One region of the Mycolicibacterium sichuanense genome, then DNA from elsewhere that is predicted to be linked to it. Evidence: riboswitches for the same ligand, from Rfam matches in the RefSeq annotation. Region 1 holds a riboswitch; the other holds the start of a gene.
What was found. Region 1 has a riboswitch for glycine ahead of SBI80_RS04530 (L-serine ammonia-lyase). Riboswitches for the same ligand answer to the same signal wherever they lie in the genome.
Positions count from the first base shown of each region.

Region 2: another riboswitch for glycine. It lies ahead of gcvP (aminomethyl-transferring glycine dehydrogenase); the one in region 1 lies ahead of SBI80_RS04530 (L-serine ammonia-lyase).

Region 1 is NZ_JAWQPU010000001.1:925,841-937,451, forward strand. It holds gene SBI80_RS04485 (DoxX family protein) at 1-342, opposite strand, end outside; gene SBI80_RS04490 (VOC family protein) at 365-895, opposite strand; gene SBI80_RS04495 (MarR family winged helix-turn-helix transcriptional regulator) at 1,015-1,515, shown strand; gene SBI80_RS04500 (LLM class flavin-dependent oxidoreductase) at 1,512-2,678, opposite strand; gene SBI80_RS04505 (MarR family winged helix-turn-helix transcriptional regulator) at 2,798-3,280, shown strand; gene SBI80_RS04510 (DUF5313 domain-containing protein) at 3,307-3,723, shown strand; gene SBI80_RS04515 (VOC family protein) at 3,720-4,118, opposite strand; gene SBI80_RS04520 (TetR/AcrR family transcriptional regulator) at 4,190-4,762, shown strand; gene SBI80_RS04525 (extracellular catalytic domain type 1 short-chain-length polyhydroxyalkanoate depolymerase) at 4,911-5,837, shown strand; gene SBI80_RS04530 (L-serine ammonia-lyase) at 5,842-7,233, opposite strand; glycine riboswitch at 7,482-7,571, opposite strand; gene SBI80_RS04540 (PTS transporter subunit EIIC) at 7,677-9,269, opposite strand; gene SBI80_RS04545 (PTS sugar transporter subunit IIA) at 9,406-9,891, shown strand; gene nagB (glucosamine-6-phosphate deaminase) at 9,892-10,677, shown strand; gene nagA (N-acetylglucosamine-6-phosphate deacetylase) at 10,686-11,611, shown strand, end outside.
Region 2 is NZ_JAWQPU010000006.1:399,819-411,429, reverse strand. It holds gene secA2 (accessory Sec system translocase SecA2) at 1-640, shown strand, start outside; gene SBI80_RS20345 (CDP-alcohol phosphatidyltransferase family protein) at 651-1,274, shown strand; gene SBI80_RS20340 (DUF881 domain-containing protein) at 1,267-2,178, shown strand; gene SBI80_RS20335 (small basic family protein) at 2,213-2,545, shown strand; gene SBI80_RS20330 (DUF881 domain-containing protein) at 2,549-3,340, shown strand; gene gcvH (glycine cleavage system protein GcvH) at 3,391-3,786, shown strand; gene garA (glycogen accumulation regulator GarA) at 3,913-4,389, shown strand; gene ftsR (transcriptional regulator FtsR) at 4,389-5,126, shown strand; gene SBI80_RS20310 (bifunctional nuclease family protein) at 5,184-5,678, shown strand; gene SBI80_RS20305 (MerR family transcriptional regulator) at 5,893-6,516, shown strand; glycine riboswitch at 6,549-6,647, shown strand; glycine riboswitch at 6,648-6,767, shown strand; gene gcvP (aminomethyl-transferring glycine dehydrogenase) at 6,809-9,679, shown strand; gene SBI80_RS20295 (alpha/beta fold hydrolase) at 9,689-10,558, shown strand; gene SBI80_RS20290 (substrate-binding domain-containing protein) at 10,555-11,611, opposite strand, start outside.

The DNA of each region.
Region 1 (11,611 bases):
GAAGCAGTACAGCACCGCGAGTTCTCCTCCGTTGTTGATCGGGAAGAAGTCCTTGGGCAGGTGCTGGGTGAAGTACGCGAACGCCATGGTGCCCGCGCCGAAGAACGCGGCGATGCGGGTGAACAGGCCGACCGTGACGAGCACGCTGACGGCGAGTTCGATGCAACCGGCGTAGAAGTAGGGCCACAGACCGACGGGGGCCGCCGGGCCGGAGGGCCAGCCGAAGACGTGCGAGAGGCCGTGGCACAGGAACAGCAACCCGATGATGATGCGAAACACGCTCAGCGCGGTGGGTGCATGCGGGTCGAGTCGGGCATCGATGTTGCGGGTGGCGTTGGTCACGGGACGGATCTCCATTCGTCGGTCATTCGGCGGGTCGAGCAGTGTTCTCGGAGGTTTGGTATTGCAGTTCGCCGGCCGTACGGACCCCCGACCAGGCGGCGAATTCAGTTGCCAGATCGAGCGGTTCGACCACGGCGGCGCGATCGTATCGTCCCCACTCGCTGCGGGGGAGCATCCACATGATCTCGAATTGGTTGCCGTCCGGGTCGGCCCCGTAGACGCTCTTGGTCGCGCCGTGGTTCGACTCTCCGGTGAATGCCCCTGCCTGCTGCAGGGTCCGGCGGACGTCGATCAGCTCGTCGATGGTCTCGAGTTGCCAGGCCAGGTGGTAGAGACCAACCGAGCGGCGCGGCTGCGGGATCGCGCCTGGCACTTCGAACAACCCGAGATCGTGGTGATTGCCTGAGCGGGGCAGCCGCAGGAAGGCCGCGTTCAGACCAGTCTCGCGACTGACCAGTTCCATGCCGAACACCTCGGTGTAGAAGCGCACCGCGCGGTCCACGTCTGCGACGAAGAGCACCGCGTGGTTCAAGCGAACTGGCGCAACGGCCATGGGCTGAGCTCCCCTCGGTGGACGGGCCGTCGTGGCGACGGCCATTTCGTTGTAGCTACAAGCATGACGGTAGCAGACTTCTGGTTGTACCTACAACTACTCATGGCAGAATGAGGTTGATGAATGCCGATGGGCTCGACCGCGCCGAGATGGCCGCCTGGGTACGTCTTGCCTCGGTGTTGGAACTGCTACCCGGCGTCCTCGATGCGCAGTTGCGACGCGACGCCAATCTGATGCATTTCGAGTACTTCGCCCTGGCGATGCTCTCCGAGGCTCCGAAGCGGACGCTTCGCATGAGTGCCCTTGCACTGCAGACGAATTCGACATTGCCGAGGTTGTCGCACGTGATCAAGCGGCTCGAAGACCGAGGTCTGGTCGAGCGGCTTCCCTGCCCGGAGGATGCGCGTGCCACCAATGCGCGCCTGACGACGGCGGGCTGGCGCAAGGTGCGCGAGGCGGCACCGGGGCACGTGGCCAACGTGAGGTACAACGTCATCGACGCCCTGACCCCCGAGCAGATTCGTCAGCTGGCCGACATCGGCGAGGCCATCCTGAATCGGGTCGACCCGGACGGTTCCATGTCGGCGACCTATCACCGCTACGACCAGAAGTCGGACTAGGAACTCGTCGGGGTGTGCGCCGAGCGCCGCTCGGCGGCGTGGTCCTCGATCGCCTTGCCGATGGCGTGGGTGGCCCGGTCGACGAATTCGGAACCGCTGCCGGTCACCCAGTCGCGGGAGGCGATCGGGCCGGCGAGTTGGCCGGTGAAGTGCGGTATCACGTACTGGGCGAAGAGCTCGTAGCTGCGCAGCTTGGCCGCCGGGGCCGCCCAGTCATGGTCGAACAGCAGGAATGCTCCGAACCCACCGTCACTGGCCTCGATAAGCTCCTCGATCTTGGCCACGGCGTCGTCGGGTGTGCCGATCACCGCGAAGCCGGACTCCCGGTTGTTGGCGATGATCTCGGCCGTCGTCTCGCCCCGCACGGGCCCGGACGGCAGGATGTGGGCGAAGTAGCGGGAGAACTCGGCGATCCCGTAATCGACATCGCGCTCGGCCTGTTCCCGGGTCTCGGCCAGGTGCATCGGCCCTACCAGGCGCCACTTCGATCTGTCGGCGACGTGCCCGTGCTCGTGGGCCACCTCTTCCCACGTATTCCAGTGTTGGGCAAGCAGATCCATGCCCTGTCTGGCCGTTGCGGCAATCGAGAGCATGCCAATGCCGTGCTTGCCCGCGCCGCGCGGCCCGGTGGGTGAGAACGAGGCGGCCACCGCGATGTCGAAACAGGGGTCGCTGTACGGTTTTAGTTGCAGGCGGGCGTCCTGCAGGGTGAAACCGTCGGTGTGCACCGTGACCGTCTCCCCGCGCAGGAGCCGCACGATCGCATCGAGGCACTGTTCCATGCGGGGTCGCTGCGCATCGGCAGGAATCCCCAGCATGTGGGCGTCGGAGGTGAGCTGACCGGGTCCGCAGCCGAGCATCACGCGGCCGCGCGTCAGGTGATCCAGCAGCACCATGCGATCGGCAAGCAGCAGCGGGTGGTGGTACGGCAACGAGCTGACCCCGGTGCCGAGCTTGATGTGCTTGGTCCGTTCGGCGGCCACGCCGATGAAGACCTCGGGGGAGGAGATGATCTCGAAACCGGCGGAGTGATGCTCGCCGACCCATGCCTCGTGGAACCCGAGGCGGTCCATCGCCACGATCAGCTCGAGGTCCCGCTCGATGGCCAACGTCGGGTTCTGCCCGGCGGGGTGAAACGGGGCCATGAAGTTTCCGAAGCGCATCGGGTCATTCTGACTCGCCCGCTGGGTTGGCTCCGGCGTTTCGGCGAGGGCGGATGCGACGGAACGTGCGACCCGCGGCACATTGATAGTGCACTAACTATTAGCGTACGATCTATCTTGTGTCCGCTTCCGTCCAGTCCGAGATCGATCCGCTCGCGCTCGAGCGTCAGGTGTGCTTTGCGTTGGCAGTGACCAACCGTGCCGTGTTGGCGGTGTATCGCCCCCTGCTGGAGCCCTTGGGTCTGACTCATCCGCAGTATCTGGTGATGTTGGCGCTCTGGGATCATCGGCGCGCGACCGCGGCTGGCCGGCCGGCGCTCACGGTCAAGGAGATCGCCGCTGCCTTGCAGCTCGACTCGGCCACGCTGTCTCCCATGCTCAAGCGCCTCGAGGCGCTCGGGTTCGTCACGCGCAGTCGCAGTGCGATCGACGAGCGCGCCACCGCCGTCGAGCTCACCGACCGGGGCCTCGAGCTGCGCACCCAGGCGTTGCAGATTCCGCCGGCCGTGGTGGCCCGGCTCGGCGTCGACCTCGCCGAGCTCGAGGAGCTGCACCGCGTGCTCACCCGCATCAATTCCGCTGCGCTGACGGCCCTGCCGTGAGCGACGTCCACCCCAAGGAGGGCAGCATGTCCCACGAGAAGCCATCCCCGCTGCAGTACGTCGCCTATTCGTATGGGCGGCGCCTGCCCGACTCGATGCGGGACTGGGTCGCCCATGATCTGGCCGACCACGGGGCGGTGCGCCGCCACCTGATTCGCATGGCGATTCCACCGCTCATCGTGCTGGCGCCCTTCTGGCTGCTGCCTGCGTCGCTGTACGTGCACATGGAGATGACGGTGCCGATCTACGCCTGGGCGGTGCTGATGTCATTGGCGCTCAACAAGGTCTGGCGCCGCCACCGGCTGGCTCAGCACGGTCTGGACCCCAACCTGGTCGACGTCATCCGTCGCAAGCGGGACGCCCGTCTGCACGCGGACTACATCGAGCGTTTCGGCCCGCGTCCAGAGTCGGCGCGCAGACAGGCCAACAGCAGTCCGTTCTAGCGGCGGGCCCTGGCGATGGCGTCCGCGCTCACCGGGGTGAACAGGTTGACCAGATTGCCGTCCGGATCCCGGAACAGCGTCGAGCGGTTGCCCCAGGGCATGGTGGTCGGCGGTTGCACCCAGTCTGCGACCGCAGAACCCAGGCGCTCCCACTCGGCGTCGACGTCGGCAACCTCGAATTCGACGATGGCGCTGTGGTTCTCACCGGCGCGCAAGTCGTCCACGTCGAACAGGGCCGTGGTCTGGGTGTGTCCTATCGCCAGTGCGAAGGGCGGCATCACGAGCTCGGCGAACAGCGGCGTGTGTCGTACGCCCGCGACGCCGGTGACGTGTTCGTAGAACTCGACGAGCCGCTCGACGTCGTCGGTGATGATGCGGATGGAGGCGAACTGCATGGTCGTGGATCCCGTCCTCGAAGTCAGAAACGATACGACACCGTAGCGTAGCGTTGTGACAAGATGGCTCCATGGCAGATGCAGTGGACGGGCGGATCGCGCGATCTCGCGATCGCGTGTTGAGCGCCACCTTGGAGCTGCTCAGCCAGAGCGGGGTGAGCGGTTTCAGCGTCGACGAGGTGGTACGCCGCTCGGGCGTCGCCAAGACCACGATCTACCGACACTGGCCCTCGCGGGAGGCGTTGGTGCTCGAGGCGGCGGTTCGGATCAGTGCCGAGCATCCGGTCCCGGATACCGGCGCCCTGGAGACCGACCTGGTCGAACTCCTCGTCGCCATCGGCGGACTCCTCGTGACGGCCCGGTGGTCGTCGGTCGTCCCGTCGCTCGTCGACGTCGCCGAGCGCGATCCGGCCTTCGCCGAGGTGCACGCATCGATCCAGCGAGGGCACGCGGCGTCACTGCGCGAAGTGCTCGACAGGGCCGCGGCCAGGGGGGAGATCGCCGAAGCCACGGATCGGGCGTTCGTCGTCTCGGCGCTGATGGGGCCGCTGTACTACCGGCGCTGGTTTGCCCGCGAAGTGATCGATGCCGCGTTCGTCACATCGCTGGTCAGGAGTGTGGTCGGCGGTCTGGTCGGGGCGTAGGGGTTTTGCGCGGGGCGCGGCCGTCAATGCACGCGGCATGCGCAAATCTCGTCGGGCACCTGCCGTTCACCCGCCGTCAAGCTCGGCTGCGTTCAATGACCCGCGTGTCGACACCGATGAGAGCATTGCTTCGAGAAGTGGGCGCCGCATGTTGACGGTTGCCGGGCGCGCATGGGTGGCGGGCCTGGTCACTGCGCTCGGCTGCGCGCTGATCGGCCTCAGCGGGTCCGCGGCGGCAGGTCCTCCCGGCAACACGCGCGGGGAGCTGTCGTTCGGTGGTTTGCAACGCACGTACCTGGTGCACGCCCCGGCCGGCAATGACCAGCCCGCGGGCCTGGTGATCAACCTGCACGGCGCTGGCGCGACGGGTCAGGCGCAGGAGGCGATCTCGAACTACGATTCTGCCGCCGACGCGCTTGGCTTGGTCGTGGCCTACCCCGACGGCATCGACCAGAGCTGGGCCGACGGACGCGGCGCCTCGACACCAGACCGGCAAGGCGTCGACGACGTCGGCTTCCTAGTCGCGCTGGTCGATCGACTCGTCCGTGACTACGGCATCCCGCCGGGCCGGGTCTTCGCCACCGGCATGTCGGCCGGGGGTTTCATGGCCAATCGATTGGCCTGCGATCGCGCCGACGTCGTCGCGGCCGTCGCGCCGGTGGCGGGCACGCTCGGCTCGGGGGTTCCGTGCGCGCCGTCGCGGCCGGTGTCGGTCCTGCAGTTCCACGGCACCGCCGACGGTGTGGTGCCGTTCGGTGGCGGCGGCATGGTGGGTCGGGGTGGCGCCAGCGACATCCTCTCGGCGCCGGCGCTGGCGGCCCGATGGCGCGCCGCGGACGGCTGCTCGGACGCCCCGGTGGAGGAGGCCCTGCCCTCGGTCGGCGACGGTACCGGTCTGCGGCGCTACACCTCGGTGGGCTGCGCCGGTGGCACGTCGGCGGTGTTCATCCAGATCGACGGCGGCGGACACACCTGGCCCAGCGGCAACTTCGCCCTGCCCGACGCCGGGCCCACCACGGGGGCGACGAACGCGTCGCTGGCCAGCGCGCAATTCTTCACCGCCCACGGTAGGTGAGGTCTCAGCACTCCACCCGGTTGACCGGAACGTGCATGGCCAGTCCGCCGGTCGAGGTCTCCTTGTACTTGGAGTTCATGTCCAGCCCGGTGGCGCGCATCGTCTCGATCACCTGGTCGAGGCTGACGCGGTGAAAACCGTCCCCGCGCAGTGCCATCCGCGCGGCGTTGATGGCCTTGCCGGCCGAGATCGCATTGCGCTCGATGCACGGGATCTGCACCAGGCCGGCGATCGGGTCGCACGTCAGGCCCAGGCTGTGCTCCATGGCGATCTCGGCGGCGTTCTCGACCTGCTGCGCGGTGCCGCCGAGGATCTCGGCCAGCGCTCCCGCCGCCATCGCGGCTGCCGAACCAACCTCGCCCTGGCAGCCGACCTCGGCGCCCGAGATGGACGCCCGCTGCTTGAACAGTGAACCGATGGCGCCCGCAGTGAGCAGGAACCGCACCACCACGTCGTCGGGGTCGGCGTCGCCCGCGCGGGTGTAGTGCAGCGCATAGTGCAATACGGCGGGAATGATGCCCGCGGCCCCGTTCGTCGGGGCCGTGACCACGCGTCCGCCGGACGCGTTCTCCTCGTTGACCGCGAGTGCGACCAGGTTCACCCAGTCCTCGGCGAAGGCGACGTCGCGGTCGGGATCGTCGCGGTCGAGACGCTCGTACCAATCGTGGGCCCGCCGTCGCACGCCGAGGGTGCCCGGCAGATTGCCGGTGCGTTCGATGCCCTTGCGCTGGCACTGCAGCATCACCTGGTGGATGTGCAGCAGGCCGGTGCGCACCTCGTCCTCTGAGCGGGTGGCGCACTCGTTGGCGAGCATGACCTGGCTGATCGCGAGACCTTGGGCGTCGGCGAGCTGGAGCAGCCGGGCGGCACTGTCGAAGGCGAGGGGAGCGTCGACGGGTGAAGGTCGATCGCCATCCGGGAGCTCGTCGTCGGCGCTGACGATGAAGCCGCCGCCGACCGAGAAGTACGTCTGCCGGTGCAGCTCGGTGCCGTCCGCATCGAACGCGGCGAGCGTCATCGCGTTGGCGTGCCGCTCGTGAACGGTCAAGGGCCGCAACACCATCGCATCCTCGGTCAGTGCCACTTGCTGGGCGCCGCCGAATAGGATCCAACCCTGCTCCCGCAGGGTGGACAACCGACTCTCCATCTCGTCGGTGTCGATGGTCTCGGGCGCGAAACCCTCCAACCCGAGCAGGATCGCGGCCATCGTGCCGTGACCCGCACCGGTGGCGGCCAGCGATCCGTACAGGTCCACGCGCACGTCCGCCGTCGCATCGAGCAACCCGCGCTGGCTGACCTCGCCGGCGAAGCGCGCCGCGGCGCGCATCGGGCCGACGGTGTGCGAACTCGATGGGCCGATGCCGACGGAGAACAGCTCGAAGACGCTGATGGTCATCGGGTGGCGAGGGACTGGGTGGGAATTGGCGGGGTGGGAAGAGGCTGGGTGGGAAGAGGCTGGGTGGGAATTTGCAGGGTGGAAATGGACTGGGCTGGGATGGACATGATGAACCTCTGGTCGGCATGTGACGGTGCAGGTCGCCTCCCCGCTCTGTCCTGAGACCTGAGAGATTGAGCGACGCCACGGGCGTGCCATTCACCTTCGGTAAGTGCCGCTGTCGTGCCCGGCGCTTTCTCCAGAGTTGCCTCGGCGCGGCGGTACTGGGCCTGAGAGATTCCTGGGGAGGATGTTGCTCCTACGGCACCCCGAGAACGGGGATCTCCCGCTGCGCGTCGACAGCGTATTGAGTTGTGGACGGAAACTTACTCGCGATCAAGCGCCCTTGCCATGAAAGCGGTCAGGCGGCCAGCGTCGCGGGGGTCGTTTCGGCGCCCGGCGTCCTAGAGGACGTCGATGATGTCGTTCTTCAAGACCTCCGCCTGGGTCCCGAAGACCGCCTGGACGTTGTTGCCGACCTCGATGACACCGGCAGCGCCGAGGCTCTTGAGTCGAGCCTGGTCGACCTTGCCGGTGTCGGCCACCTCCATGCGCAGGCGCGTGATGCAGGCGTCGACGTTGACGAGGTTGGCCCGACCACCGAAGGCGGCGATGAGTTGCTCGGCGGTGCTCTCCGCGACCTGCGCGGGCGCGGGGGCGGTGCGGGTCTCGGTCGCGGTGCCTGGCGCACCCGGCATCACCGCGGTGGCTGCATCGGCGCCCTCGCCGAGGTTGGCCCGCTCTTCGGCCTCGAACTCGTCGTCGGGTTCCCGGCCGGGGGTCCGCATGTTCCACTTCGTGATCGCGAAGCGGAACAGCAGGTAGTAGACGACGAAGAACACCACGCCCATGCCGATGAGCAGCGGGATGTTCTTCGCGGCCGGCGCGGTGCCGTACAGGAGCAGATCGATGAGGCCGGCGGAGAACGAGAAGCCGAGGTGGATGTCGAGCAGGTAGGCAATCGCCAGGGACAGCCCGGTGAGCACGGCGTGGATGACGTAGAGAGGGAAGGCCACGAACATGAACGCGAACTCGAGCGGCTCGGTGACACCGGTGAGGAAGGCGGTCAGTGCGGCCGCCGACAGGATGCCGACTGCCACCTTGCGCTGCTTCTTGTTGGCGACGTGGATCATCGCCAGCGCGGCGGCCGGCAGACCGAACATCAGGATCGGATAGAAGCCCGAGGTCAGCAGACCCGCGGAGGGATCACCCGCGGCGAAGCGGGTGAGCTCACCGGTGACCACCTTGCCGTCGGGGGCCTGATAGTCGCCGTAGATGAACCACACGAAGGAATTCACGATGTGGTGCAGACCGAGCGGGATCAGCATGCGGTTGGCGAATCCATAGACGAACGCGCCAATTGCTCCCGAGCCGCCGATGAACTTGCCGAGGCCGGTCAAGCCCGCGTCGAAGAGCGGGTAGCAGTAGCTCATCGCGAACGACAGGAAGAGGCACGCCAGGGAGACCACGATCGGCACGAAGCGCCGACCCCCGAAAAAGCCGAGATACGAGGGTAATTGAATGGTGTGATAGCGATCGAAGAGCCACGCGGTGAGCAGACCGACCACGATTCCAGCGAACACGCTGTAGTTGATCTGGGCCTGCTCGCCCGCCTTGTCGACCTGACCGGCCAGGACGATCGGCGACATCGTCTTGAACACCGCCTGAACCACCAGATAGCCGACGACGGCGGCCAGCGCCGTCGAACCGTCTGCCTTCTTGGCGAATCCGATGGCGACGCCGACGGCGAAGAGCAGCGGGAGATTGCTGAAGATCGCGTCGCCCGCCGCGCTCATCGCTTGGAAGAACGGCCCGATGACCGGTGCCTTGATGCGCCCGAGCAGATCGTCTTGGCCCAGCCGCAGCAGGATTCCGGCCGCCGGCAGCACTGCGATCGGCAGCATGAGGCTCTTGCCAAGCCGCTGCAGCTGCGCGAACCCCGGAATGCGCAGCCCCGACTTCGGTTGCGGCCCTTGATTTTCGATGGTCTCGCTCATCGTCGGTCACCCTCCTCGTGCGCACCCGTCGCCCCCGCCCACGCTGTGCGGAAGCTTAGACGAGAACCCCGGACCACGAGACCCTGTTGCGGGGCGCTCGTATTGTTGGGCACACAGTCGCCACGAAGGAGCCGCAGTGAGCACCACATCAGTCCTCGCCCCGATCTCGGGACGTGCGATACCGCTTCGCGACGTCTCCGATCCGGTCTTCTCGCAGGGCATGGTCGGCTACGGCGCGGCGGTCGAACCCCCCAGCGCTGTCGTAGAGGCCGTCGCGCCGGTGAGCGGACGACTGCTGAAACTGCTTCCGCATGCCTACGTAGTCCTCACCCCGGACGGCGTCGGCGTGTTGGTGCACCTGGGGCTGGACACCGTCGCGCTGAAGGGTGAGGGCTTCACGACCCACGTCAGTCAGGGCGACGAGGTCACGGCGGGTCAACTGGTCATCACCTACGACGTACCCGCGATCGTGGCCAAGGGGCTCGATCCCATCGTTCCCGTGGTCGTGATGGACGAGCGCGAGCCAGGAAACGTCGTCGCCTCCGACGCGGTGACGTCGGGTGCCGAGATAGCGACCGGGGAAACTCTCTTCACCGCGACCAAGCCGACGGCGGCCACCTAGATGGAAGTCGTCATCTGCCGCGACGCCGGCGAGATCGGCGGGATCGCCGCCGACGCGATCACTCTGCTGCTGCAGCGCAAGGCCACGGCGGTGCTCGGTCTGGCCACCGGGTCCTCGCCGCTGGCGATCTACGACGAACTGGTGGCACGCCACGAGGCCGGCGAGATCTCGTTCCGGCAAGCCCGCGGCTTCACCCTCGACGAATACGTCGGGCTGCCGGTCGACCACCCCGAGCGGTACCGGACGGTGATCGACACGGTGTTCGTCTCGCGGGTGGACTTCGCCCCCGGCGCCGTGCAGGGTCCCGATGGCGCAGCGGCCGCCATCCCCGCGGCGTGCGAGGCCTACGAGGACGCCATCCGCGCTGCCGGTGGCGTCGACCTGCAGATCCTCGGGATCGGCACCGACGGGCACATCGCGTTCAACGAGCCGGGCTCGTCCCTGGCCTCGCGGACGCGGATCAAGACGCTGACGCGGCAGACGCGAATCGACAACGCCCGCTTCTTCGGCGACGACGTCGACGCGGTGCCGACGCACTGCCTGACCCAGGGGCTTGGAACGATCATGCAGGCTCGGCACGTCATCCTGGTGGCCACGGGCCGCAGCAAGGCGGAGGCGGTTCACCACCTGGTGGAGGGTCCGGTCAGTGCGATGTGGCCTGCGACCGTCCTGCAGCACCATCCGCACGTGACGGTCCTGCTCGACGACGCCGCCGCCCGACGGCTGCAACTGGTCGACTACTACCGTGAGACCTACCAGTCCAAGCCGGCCTGGCAAGGCATCTGAACTCGGTCATGCTCCTCACCGCAGCTACCGTATTGACCGGCCGAGAGTCGTTGCGCCCCGGCTGGATCGAGATGTCCGACGGTGGGGTGACCGCGGTGGGCGCGGGTGCTCCGCCGCGGGCGCCCGACCACGCGCTCGGCGCGGCGACGGTGGTCCCCGGGTTCGTCGACACCCACCTGCACGGCGGCGCCGGAGCCAACTTCTCGACCGCCGTCCACTCCGAGACCGTCACTGCCGTCGGGTTGCACCGACGCCACGGCAGTACCGGGCTCGTCGCGTCGCTGGTCACCGCTGACCCCGACGAATTGCTCAGGCAGGTGGGTGAATTGGCGGGCGACGTCCGCGCCGGTCTGATCGACGGCATCCACCTCGAAGGTCCGTGGCTGTCCACATCGAGGTGTGGTGCGCACCGACCCGACCTGATGCGCGACCCGGATCCCGACGAGATCGACCGCCTCCTGGACGCCGCGAGCGGCGCGATCCGCATGGTCACCATCGCACCGGAACGCGACGGCGCGCTCGCGGCCATCCGCCAGCTGGTGGCCGCCGGTGTAGTGGTGGCGGTGGGGCACACCGAGGCCACCTACGCCCAGGCCGCAGCGGCGATCGAGGCCGGTGCCACCGTGGCCACGCACCTGTTCAACGCCATGCGCCCGATCGATCGCCGCGAGCCGGGGCCCATCGTCGCGCTGCTGGAGGATTCGCGCGTGACCGTCGAGGTGATCACCGACGGCGTTCACGTTCATCCCGCGGTCTATCGGCACGTCACGGCGACGGTGGGACCCGACCGGGTGTCGCTCGTGACCGATGCGATGGCCGCCACCGGGATGACCGACGGACGCTACCTGCTCGGCCCCCTGGCCGTGGACGTGGTCGACGGGGTGGCCAGGGTTGCGGGCACGGACACCATCGCAGGCAGTACCGCGACGATGGA
Region 2 (11,611 bases), on a different contig from region 1:
CGTCGCGCACCTGGAGCCGGAGAAGCTGCCGATGGCCACCGACGAGGACGGGCGCATCACCAACCCCAAGGCCGCCCAGCTGCTCGAGCACGCCCAGCGCGTCGCCGAGGGCAGGCTGCTCGACGTCCACGCCAACACCTGGCGCTACAACCAGCTGGTGGCCCAGCAGCGCGCCATCCTGGTGGAGCGGCGAAACACGTTGCTGCGCACCGCAACCGCCCGCGAAGAACTCGCCGAACGCGCACCCGAGCGGTATGCCGAGCTGGCGGCGGAGGTCGACGAGGAGCGGCTGGAGAAGATCTGCCGCCAGATCATGCTGTACCACCTCGACCGCGGCTGGGCCGACCATCAGGCCTACCTGTCCGACATCCGCGAGAGCATCCACCTGCGCGCCCTCGGCAGGCAGAACCCGCTCGACGAGTTCCATCGGCTCGCCGTCGACGCGTTCGCCTCACTGGCCGCCGATGCCATCGAGGCCGCGCAGCAGACCTTCGAGACGGCCAACGTGCTGACCGACGAGCAGGGTTTGGACCTGTCCAAACTCGCCAGGCCGACCTCGACGTGGACCTACATGATTCACGACAATCCCTTGGCGGACGACTCCATGTCGGCGCTGAGCCTGCCTGGGGTGTTCCGCTAGGTTCATCTGCATGGAGCCCACGACGAAGGGCCGTGGCGAGGCTACCCGCGAGCCGAGCGACCGAATACTGACCATTCCCAACGCGCTGAGCGTGTTGCGGCTCGTCCTGGTGCCGGTGTTCATCTACCTGCTCGTCGCCCAGGCCAATGGCTGGGCCGTCGCGGTGCTGATGTTCAGCGGGTTCTCGGACTGGGCGGACGGCAAGATCGCCCGGCTCGTCGACAACCAATCGTCGCGGCTGGGCGCGCTGCTCGACCCGGCCGTCGACCGCATCTACATGGTCGTGGTGCCGGTCGCGCTGGCCTCGGTCGGCATCGTGCCGTGGTGGTTCGTGGTGGTGCTGCTGGTCCGCGACGTCGTGCTGGCGTCGACGCTGCCGGTGCTGCGCAGCCGCGGACTGACCGCGCTCAGCGTCACCTACGTCGGCAAGGCCGCCACGTTCGCGCTGATGTCGGGCTTCCCGCTGGTGCTGCTCGGCCAGTGGGACGCGCTGTGGAGCCGGGTGATCCTGGCCATCGGATGGGCCTTCCTTGGCTGGGGGATGGCGATGTACCTGTGGTCGGGCGTGCTGTATCTGATCCAGGTGACGATGGTGGTGCGACGGATGCCCCGGCGCCCGCGGGGACGTGTCTGACGAGGGGCGCGCGCTCGGCGGCTACAGCCCGGACGCCGGACGCAGCGCGCACGTCGCGGGGGCGCCGAGCCTGATCCCGGTGCCGTCGCTGTTGCGGTCGCTGCTGTCGGATCACCTCGACCCCGGGTACGCCGCGGCGGCCGAGCGCAGGGCTTCGGGGGAGCGGCGGGGGGTGGCAACGAACTGGGGCTGGCGGATCCTGGCCGGGTCACTGGTCACCGCGGTGTTCGCGGCCGCCGCCGCGCAGGCGCAGTCGGTCGCCCCGACGACCCAGGAGAGCCGGCAGGTGCTGGCCGAGGGGGTGCGTAGCGCGCAGCGCGCGACCGACCAGGACCTGGCCCGGCGCAATGCGCTGGCGGGACGGGTCGAGTCGGAGCGGCGCAGCCGGCTCGAGGGCGACCAGCGCGGCCGTCAGCTGCTGGCCGACCTCGACGTCGCGGAGTTCGCCGCCGCGGCCACCGCGGTGCACGGCCCCGGCCTGACCGTCACCATCACCGAGCCCAGCGCGGCCCGCGACCTGACCGACGTGACCAAGCAGCGGGTCGCCGGCAGCCCGCAGGTCATCCTCGACCGGGATCTGCAGCTGGTGGTCAACTCGCTGTGGGTCAGCGGCGCCGAGGCCATCGCCGTCGGCGGCGTGCGGATCGGACCGAACGTCACCATCCGCCAGGCGGGCGGGGGCCTGCTGGTCGACAATCAGCCCATCGCCAACCCGTACGTGGTCCTGGCCGTCGGGCCGCCGCACGGGATATCCGACACCTTCGGCCAGAGCCCGGCGCTGGCACGGTTGCATCTGCTGGAGGCGTCGTACGGCGTCATGGTCACCGTCGGCGAGGCCGACGACTTGAAGCTGCCCGCAGGCTCGGTCCGAGACGTCAACTTCGCCAAGCAGGTCGGGCCATGATGCGGGAATCCGTAGAGAGCGTGATCGGAGATAGATGGTCGGTATAGCCGCACTCGTCGTCGGCATCGTCCTCGGCCTGGTGTTCCATCCCAGCGTGCCGGAGGCGATCCAGCCCTACCTCCCGATCGCGGTCGTCGCGGCGCTGGATGCGGTGTTCGGCGGCCTGCGCGCGTATCTGGAGCGCATCTTCGACGCCAAGGTGTTCGTGGTGTCGTTCGTCTTCAACGTGCTCGTCGCCGCGCTGATCGTCTTCGTCGGCGATCAGCTGGGAGTGGGGACCCAGCTGTCCACGGCGATCATCGTGGTGCTCGGCATCAGGATCTTCGGCAACGCCGCCGCCCTGCGGCGCAGACTGTTCGGCGCCTGAGCCATGACCGAGACCGAACCCGAACCGACCCCCGAACCGACCCCCGAACACGGCAGGCACGAGCGGCGCGCCGGCGCCGCGCCCCCCGCCCCCCGCCGCAGCCGGTCCCAGCTCGTCTTCGGGGGGCTGGCCATCGTGCTGGTGGTGCTGCTCGGCGTGGCCATCGTCACGCAGGCGCGCCAGACCGAATCTGGAGACTCCCTGGAGACCGCAAGGCCGGCCGACCTGCTGGTCCTGCTCGACTCGCTGCAGCAACGCGAAGCCGCGCTCAATACCGAGGTCGCCGACCTGCAGCGCACGCTCGAGTCGCTGCAGTTCTCGGGCAGCAACGACGAGGCGGCGATCGAGAACGCGCGGGCGCGGCTGGCGGCCCTGTCGATCCTGATCGGCACGGTGGCTGCCACCGGACCCGGAGTGACGATCGCCATCGCCGACACCGCTCCTGGAGTGTCGCCGGAGACCATGCTGGACGTGGTCAACGAGCTGCGCGCCGCGGGCGCCGAGGCCATGCAGATCAGCGGTCCGGTCCAGCCGCCGGTGCGGGTCGGCGTCGACACCTGGGTGGTCGGGCAGCCCGGTGCGCTCGTCGTCGACGGCACCACGCTGTCCCCGCCCTATTCCGTTCTGGCAATTGGCGATCCGGCCACCCTGGCCGCCGCGATGAACATCCCAGGCGGGGCCGTGGACAGTGTCGAGCGGGTTGGCGGCACAATGTCGGTGCAACAGGCTGGCGTGGTGAACGTGACCGCCTTGCGGCAACCGAAACCCCGCCAATACGCTCAGCCAGTCAAGTGAGCACGACATCCGCACCACGCTGATGACCACCGAGGCCAATGAGGAGCCCAGTGAGCGAGATTCCGTCCGATCTCTACTACACCGAGGAACACGAATGGGTGCGTCGGACCGGCGACGACACCGTCCGGGTCGGCATCACTGACTACGCCCAGGCCGCGCTCGGGGACGTCGTCTTCGTCGAGCTGCCCGACGTCGACGCCGAAGTCACCGCCGGCGCCGAGTTCGGCACCGTCGAGTCGACGAAGTCGAATTCGGATCTGTACGCCCCGATCACCGCGAAAGTGGTTGCCGTCAACGGCGACGTCGCGGACTCGCCGGAGTTGGTCAACTCCGATCCGTACGGCGCCGGATGGCTCGTCGACCTGCAGATCGATGCCGCCGAGCTCTCCGAGGCACTCGACGGTCTGCTCGACGCCGACGCCTACGGCGCGACCCTCGACGAATGAAATTCAGGCGGTGGTGGACACGGCCGACCCCGGCGCGCGGTACGGTCGTCTCGAGACGCATGACGGCCGGCGTCGTGGTTGGCGTGTCCGCCGACCATCGCCACAGCAGCCAGTGAGGAGCACCGGGTGACGGACAACGACACCAGTTCGGGAGCTGATCAGTCCGAAGAAGTGACGGTCGAGACCACATCGGTCTTTCGATCGGACTTCCTCAACGAATTGGACGCCCCGCCAGCAACGGGCGGTGACAACGCCGTATCGGGAGTCGAGGGACTTCCGGCTGGTTCGGCCCTGCTCGTCGTCAAGCGCGGTCCGAACGCAGGGTCGCGATTCCTGCTCGATCAAGCGCGCACCTCGGCGGGTCGCCACCCCGACAGCGACATCTTCCTCGACGACGTCACCGTCAGCCGCCGCCACGCGGAGTTCCGGCTCGAGTCCGGTGAGTTCCAGGTCGTCGACGTCGGCAGTCTCAACGGCACCTACGTCAACCGCGAGCCCGTGGACTCCGCGGTGCTGGCAAACGGCGACGAAGTCCAGATCGGAAAGTTCCGACTGGTCTTCCTCACCGGACCGAAGGGCGACGACGGCAGCACGGCAGGCTAATGACCGCGCCCGACACCCCAGCGCTCGCCGGGATGTCGATCGGAGCGGTCCTCGACTCGCTGCGACCCGACTTTCCGGACGTGACCATCTCCAAGATCCGCTTCCTGGAAGCCGAAGGTCTGGTCACGCCGCAACGCTCGGGCTCGGGCTACCGGCGATTCACCGCATACGACTGTGCGCGGTTGCGCTTCATCCTGACCGCTCAGCGGGACCACTACCTGCCGTTGAAGGTCATCAAGGCCCAACTCGACGCGCAGCCCGACGGGGCGCTCCCCGACACCGGAACCGGTTATGGCGTACCGCGATTGGTCCAGGTCTCGCAGGACCGGGCCGGTGACGCCAGCGCCTACGACACGGCCGCCGTCGCGCCGGCCCAGGTCCGGCTGAGCCGGGAGGACCTGCTGTCCCGCTCTGGGGTCGACGAAGAACTCCTCGGCTCGCTGATCAAGGCGGGCGTGATCAGGACCGGGCCCGGTGGGTTCTTCGACGAGCACTCTGTCGTGACGGCGCAGTGCGCCAAGGCCTTGGCCGACTACGGCGTCGAACCCCGGCACCTGCGGGCGTTCCGTTCGGCCGCCGACCGGCAGTCGGACCTGATCGCCCAGATCGCCGGGCCGGTGGTCAAGGCAGGCGCGCGAGACCGCGCCGACGACCTGGCCCGCGAGGTCGCTGCACTGGCCATCACGTTGCACACCTCGCTGATCAAGTCTGCGGTGCGCGACGTACTCGATCGCTGAGGATTAGACTCGGCACGACGGTTTCAGGACCGGCTTTCAGGCGGAGGGCAGACACAGATGGGCGAAGTTCGTGTGATCGGAATTCGCGTTGAGCAGCCCCAGAACCAGCCGGTTCTGCTGCTACGCGAATCCAATGGTGATCGCTACCTGCCGATCTGGATCGGTCAGACCGAGGCCCAGGCGATCGCGCTGGAGCAGCAGGGCGTCGAACCGGCCCGCCCGCTGACCCACGATTTGATCCGGGATCTGATTACCGCCCTTGGCCATTCGCTCAAGGAAGTGCGGATCGTCGACCTGCAGGAGGGCACCTTCTACGCCGACCTGGTCTTCGACCGCGACATCAAGGTCTCGGCGCGCCCCTCGGACTCGGTGGCGATCGCCATGCGGGTCGGGGTGCCGATCTACGTCGAGGAGGCGGTGCTCGCCGAGGCGGGCCTGCTGATTCCGGACGAGTCCGACGAGGAGACCACCGGCGCGGTGCGCGAGGACGAGGTCGAGAAGTTCAAGGAGTTCCTCGACAGTGTGTCTCCCGACGACTTCAAGGCCACCTGACGCGATAGTCACGGATACGTCTCACGCGCTCGACACGCGGAGCGAGTTTCCCCGATGGAACCCGTCGACAGCCATACTTCATTCACTACGAGAGGCAGTGAGTGCCGAGCAGGGAGCGTATGCTCGACATACTCGAGAACTCGGAGCAAACGTGCTGAACCGTCGCTGACGGCTCGTGGGCACGTATCCAGTTCGATCGGCGAGAGGATGGGCAGTGGGCGACACGCCACGTCAGGAGCAGTTGGATCTCACATCCAGCGGCACCCCGGAGCGGGTGGTCTCAGCCGCACCTGGCGAACCCATCCAGGCGGGCCTGTTTCCCGACGACTCGGTGCCGGACGAATTGGTTGGCTACCGCGGTCCCAGTGCGTGCCAGATCGCGGGCATCACCTACCGCCAGCTGGACTACTGGGCACGCACCTCGCTGGTGGTCCCGTCCATCCGCGGTGCGGCGGGCTCGGGCAGCCAGCGGCTGTACTCGTTCAAGGACATCCTGGTCCTCAAGATCGTCAAACGGCTTCTGGACACCGGCATCTCGCTGCACAACATCCGTGTCGCGGTCGATCACCTACGCCAGCGCGGCGTCAAGGACCTCGCGAACATCACGCTGTTCTCCGATGGCACCACGGTCTACGAATGCACCTCCGCCGAAGAGGTCGTCGACCTTCTGCAAGGTGGTCAGGGCGTGTTCGGCATCGCGGTCTCGGGTGCCATGCGCGAACTCACCGGCGCCATCGCCGACTTCCCGGGTGAGCGTGCCGACGGCGGGGAGTCCATCCCCAGCCCCGAGGACGAGCTGGCCTCGCGCCGCAAGCACCGCGACCGCAAGATCGGCTAGATCCCGGCACTCCGGTAGACTCGGCACCGCATCGCCCCCTCGCGGGAGAGTTCCGTGGTCGCCAGCTGCGGACGCCGAAGGAGCAACACCTCTCCGTCAACCTCTCAGGCACCCAGGACCGCGCGGAGCCACGATGCCTCTGGAAAGCGGCGGATGTTCGCCCGCCCATGGGGAAAGGCAGAAACCGGCCCTGGCCGGCTCCGGCCGAATCTCTCAGGCACCCGTCACGGGTCGACGACAGAGGGAGAGGACCGCTAGCGGTTCCACGCTCTGACGTGTGAGAGGTCCTCCCTTGTCCGGTACCCCGCCCCATCCCCGCAATGAGCACCACACCCCCCGCTTCTCCGACCGGCACATCGGACCCGACACCGACGCCGTCGCGACGATGTTCGGGGTCATCGGTGTCGACAGCCTCGGCGAACTGGCCGAGAAGGCGCTGCCCGCGGGCATTCTCGACGCGCTGACCGCCGATGGCGTGGCGCCCGGACTCGACCAGCTTCCGCCGCCCGCGTCGGAGGAGCAGTCGCTGGCCGAACTGCGCGCGATGGCCGACGCGAACACCGTCGCCGTCTCGATGATCGGTCAGGGGTACTTCGACACGCTCACCCCGGCCGTGCTGCGCCGCAACATCCTGGAGAACCCCGCCTGGTACACGGCCTACACGCCCTACCAGCCCGAGATCAGCCAGGGCCGGCTCGAGGCGCTGCTGAACTTCCAAACCATGGTCGAGGACCTCACCGGCCTCGAGGTCGCCAACGCCTCCATGCTCGACGAGGGCACCGCGGCCGCAGAGGCCATGACGCTGATGCACCGCGCGGTGAAGGGTTCGGTGAACCGGATCGCCGTGGACGTCGACGTCTACGCCCAGACTGCCGCGGTGATCGAGACGCGCGCCAAGCCGCTGGGCATCGAGGTCGTCACCGCCGACCTGCGCGAGGGCCTGCCCGATGGGGACTTCTTCGGCGTCATCGTGCAGCTGCCTGGCGCCAGCGGACGCGTCACCGACTGGAGTGCACTGGTCGCTCAGGCCCACGAGCGCGGCGCACTGGTCGCGATCGGTGCCGACCTGCTGGCTGCCACGCTGATCACCCCGCCGGGAGACCTCGGCGCCGACGTCGCGTTCGGCACCACCCAACGCTTCGGCGTCCCAATGGGATTCGGCGGCCCGCATGCCGGTTACCTGGCCGTGCACGCCAAGCATGCCCGTCAGCTGCCCGGCCGCCTGGTCGGCGTGTCGGTGGACGCCGACGGGTCGGCCGCCTACCGGCTGGCCCTGCAGACCCGTGAGCAGCACATCCGCCGCGACAAGGCCACCAGCAACATCTGCACCGCGCAGGTGCTGCTCGCGGTGATGGCGGCGATGTACGCCAGCTACCACGGCGCCGACGGACTGACTGCAATCGCGCACAGGGTCCACGGCAATGCGCTGGCGATCGCCAGCGGACTCACCGACGCCGGTGTCGAGGTGGTGCACGACGCGTTCTTCGACACCGTGCTCGCCCGCGTGCCCGGCCGGGCCGAGGAGGTCCGCGCCGCCGCCAAGGAGCGCGGCATCAACGTGTGGCTCGTCGACGCCGACCACGTCTCGATGTCATGTGACGAGGCGACCACCGCCACCCACGTCGAGCAGGTGCTCGAGGCCTTCGGCGCGAGCCGCGGCGGTCAACACTGGGCGGGCCCGGAGATCGCCACCCGCACCTCGCCGTTCCTGACCCACCCCGCCTTCACGCGCTACCGCACCGAGACCGAGATGATGCGCTACCTGCGCTCGCTGTCGGACAAGGACATCGCGCTCGACCGCAGCATGATTCCGCTGGGTTCGTGCACGATGAAGCTCAACGCCGCCGCCGAGATGGAACCCATCACCTGGCCGGAGTTCGCCCGTCAGCACCCGTTCGGACCGGCATCGGACACCCCGGGGCTGCGCAAGCTGATCGCCGACCTCGAGACCTGGCTCACCCAGCTCACCGGCTACGACTCGGTGTCGCTGCAGCCCAACGCGGGATCGCAGGGGGAGTACGCCGGGTTGCTCGCCATCCAGGCCTACCACCTGAGTCGTGGTGACGCGCAACGCAACATCTGCCTGATCCCGTCGAGCGCGCACGGCACCAACGCGGCGTCCGCGGCGCTGGCCGGTATGCGCGTCGTAGTGGTCGCCTGCCGTGCCAACGGTGACGTCGACCTGGACGACCTGCGCGCCAAGATCGCCGAACACGGCGACCGGGTCGCGGCGCTGATGATCACCTACCCGTCGACGCACGGCGTCTACGAGCACGACGTCGAGGAGATCTGTGCCGCCGTCCACGACGTAGGAGGACAGGTGTACGTCGACGGCGCGAACCTGAACGCGCTCGTCGGGCTGGCCCGGCCGGGGCATTTCGGCGGCGACGTCAGCCACCTGAACCTGCACAAGACCTTCTGCATCCCGCACGGCGGCGGCGGTCCCGGTGTCGGGCCGGTCGCGGTGCGCAGCCATCTGGCGCCGTACCTGCCGGGACATCCGCGCGCCGACGAACTCGGTGAGCACTACACGGTGTCGGCGGCGCCCTACGGTTCGGCCTCGATCCTGCCGATCACGTGGGCCTACATCCGCATGATGGGAGCACCCGGCCTGCGCGCGGCGACCCTGACCGCGATCGCGTCGGCCAACTACATCGCCCGCCGGCTCGACGAGTACTACCCCGTGCTCTACACGGGCGAGAACGGCATGGTGGCCCACGAGTGCATCCTGGATCTGCGCACCATCACCAAGACCACCGGCGTCACGGTCGACGACGTGGCGAAGCGGTTGGCAGACTACGGTTTTCACGCGCCGACCATGAGCTTCCCCGTCGCGGGCACGCTGATGGTCGAGCCCACCGAGAGTGAGAGCCTGGCCGAGGTGGACGCCTTCTGCGAGGCCATGATCTCGATCCGCGCCGAGATCGACCAGGTCGGTTCCGGGGCCTGGTCGGTCGAGGACAACCCGCTGCGCGGTGCCCCCCACACCGCCGAGTGCCTACTGGTGGAGAACTGGAAGCACCCCTACACCCGCGAGCAGGCGGCCTACCCGCTTGGCAAGGGCTTCCGGCCCAAGGTGTGGCCGCCGGTGCGCCGCATCGACAGCGCCTACGGTGACCGCAATCTGGTGTGCTCCTGCCCGCCGGTGGAGGCCTTCGCCTAACCTGGGCCGATGTTGCCCAGAAGCGTCGAGGACTGGCTCGACGGAGGACACTTCGTCGAGACGCCGGTGGGTTCGGTCTTCGTCCGGGCATCGGCGGGTACCGGGCCGACGGTGCTGATGCTGCACGGGTATCCGTCGAGCTCGTACGACTACCGCAGCGTGGTGCCCCACCTGGGTGATCGCGCCTGGCTGACGATGGACTTCCTCGGGTTCGGCTTGTCCGACAAACCCCGACCGCATCGCTACAGCCTGTTCGAGCAGTCCGACCTGGTGGAGACGGTCGTGGCGGCCGAGATCTCCGGGCCAGTGGTGCTCGTCGCCCACGACATGGGCACCTCGGTCGCCACCGAGCTACTGGCTCGAGACATCGAGAGGCGCTTGAGTTTCGACCTTCGCGCGGCAGTACTCACCAACGGCAGCGTGATCCTGGAACGGGCATCCCTGCGGCCGATGCAGAAGGTGCTGCGGGGACCACTTGGGCCGCTCGCCGCGCGGCTGGCCAACCGCAGGACGTTCCGGACGGGCTTCGGTGAGCTGTTCAGCGCGGGCCACCCGCTGTCGGACGAGGAGGCCGAAGCTCAATGGGCGTTGCTGTCCCGCGACGGCGGCCACCGCATCTCCCACCTGACGATCTCCTACCTCGACGAGCGGGTGCGCCATGCGTCGCGGTGGCACGGCGCGGTGCGGAATTGGCCGAAGCCGCTTAGCTTCCTGTGGGCGCTGGAGGATCCGGTGGCCACGGTGAACGTGCTGGCGGGACTGCGTGAGTTGCGCCCCGCCGCCAAGGTCGTCGAGCTTCCCGGCGTCGGCCACTATCCACAGGTCGAGGTGCCCGGGGTGTTCGCCGAGCGCGCCCTCGAGTCGTTGGGCCCGCGTTAGCCGATAGCTGCCGTCAGCGCCGCGGTGAGGTCTGGACCCGCAGAGCTCGCGACGTTGCGGTAGCTGCCACCGGTCGTCTGCGCGACCGCCTCCCAGGTGGCGCGGTCGGGGTCGGACCCGAAGTCGATCACGTCGACCGCCACCGGCTTGGCCTGGTTGAAGGTTTGCTTGACGAAGTCCTGAAGGCCGGGCCCGTCCAGCGACTGGTCGGTGTGCGGACCCGCGGTGATCACCAGCACCGAATTCGGCTGTCCATCCCGGAAGTTGGCGACGGCATCCGGATACAGCAGCCGCAGCGTCGTGAACGACACGGCGCCGCCGTTGCTGGCCACCTGGCCGTTGAGGTTGGTGGTCAGTGCCGCCGAGCGGGGTTGGCCGCCGATGGGTTCGTCGAGTGCTCCCAGCGCGATCTCGGAACGCCCGGCCACGCCGTCGAAGGTCCACAATCCGACGGCGGCGTTGGGCGGCAGCGCCTGCAGTCGCGCGGTGAGCGCGGCGGTCACGTTGGCCAGCCGGGACTTGCCACCCTCGTCGGTGGTCATGGACTGATCGAGCAAGATCGTCACGGCCGGGTTCTGGGCGGGGGTGCTGACCAGGTTGGCCAGCGTTGCCCTGGTGCTGCCGTCACCCACCGAGAGCGGTGCCTGCAGGGCCGGGAAGTCGGTCACGTCGCTGGCCGGCATCGTGGCGCCGTTGGAGCGGAAGCCCGCTTCGGTCAGGCTGGCCAGCGCCTCGGGCTTGCGCAGGAATCGCGCGAATTCGCTTGCCGCGCTGATCTGTTCCTGGCTGAGCCAGTTGCCCGCGAGCAGCACCGTCGGATAGTCGGCCTGCGCCGTCGGCCCCGGGGGCAGCCAGGCGGCCAACCGGTCCTTGGCGCCCGACTGCGTGCCGCGCTGGAAGATCTGCTGCTCGGTGGCCACCACGGCGTGCACGTCGGCCGTCGCGGGATCGGCGGCCCCGAGGAGGGCATCCAGCGCCGTGGACGCCTTGGCGTCGGCCAACTTCGGCTGACCCGCCATCAGTGCGGCGACCGCATTGGCGCCCGAGGTGACT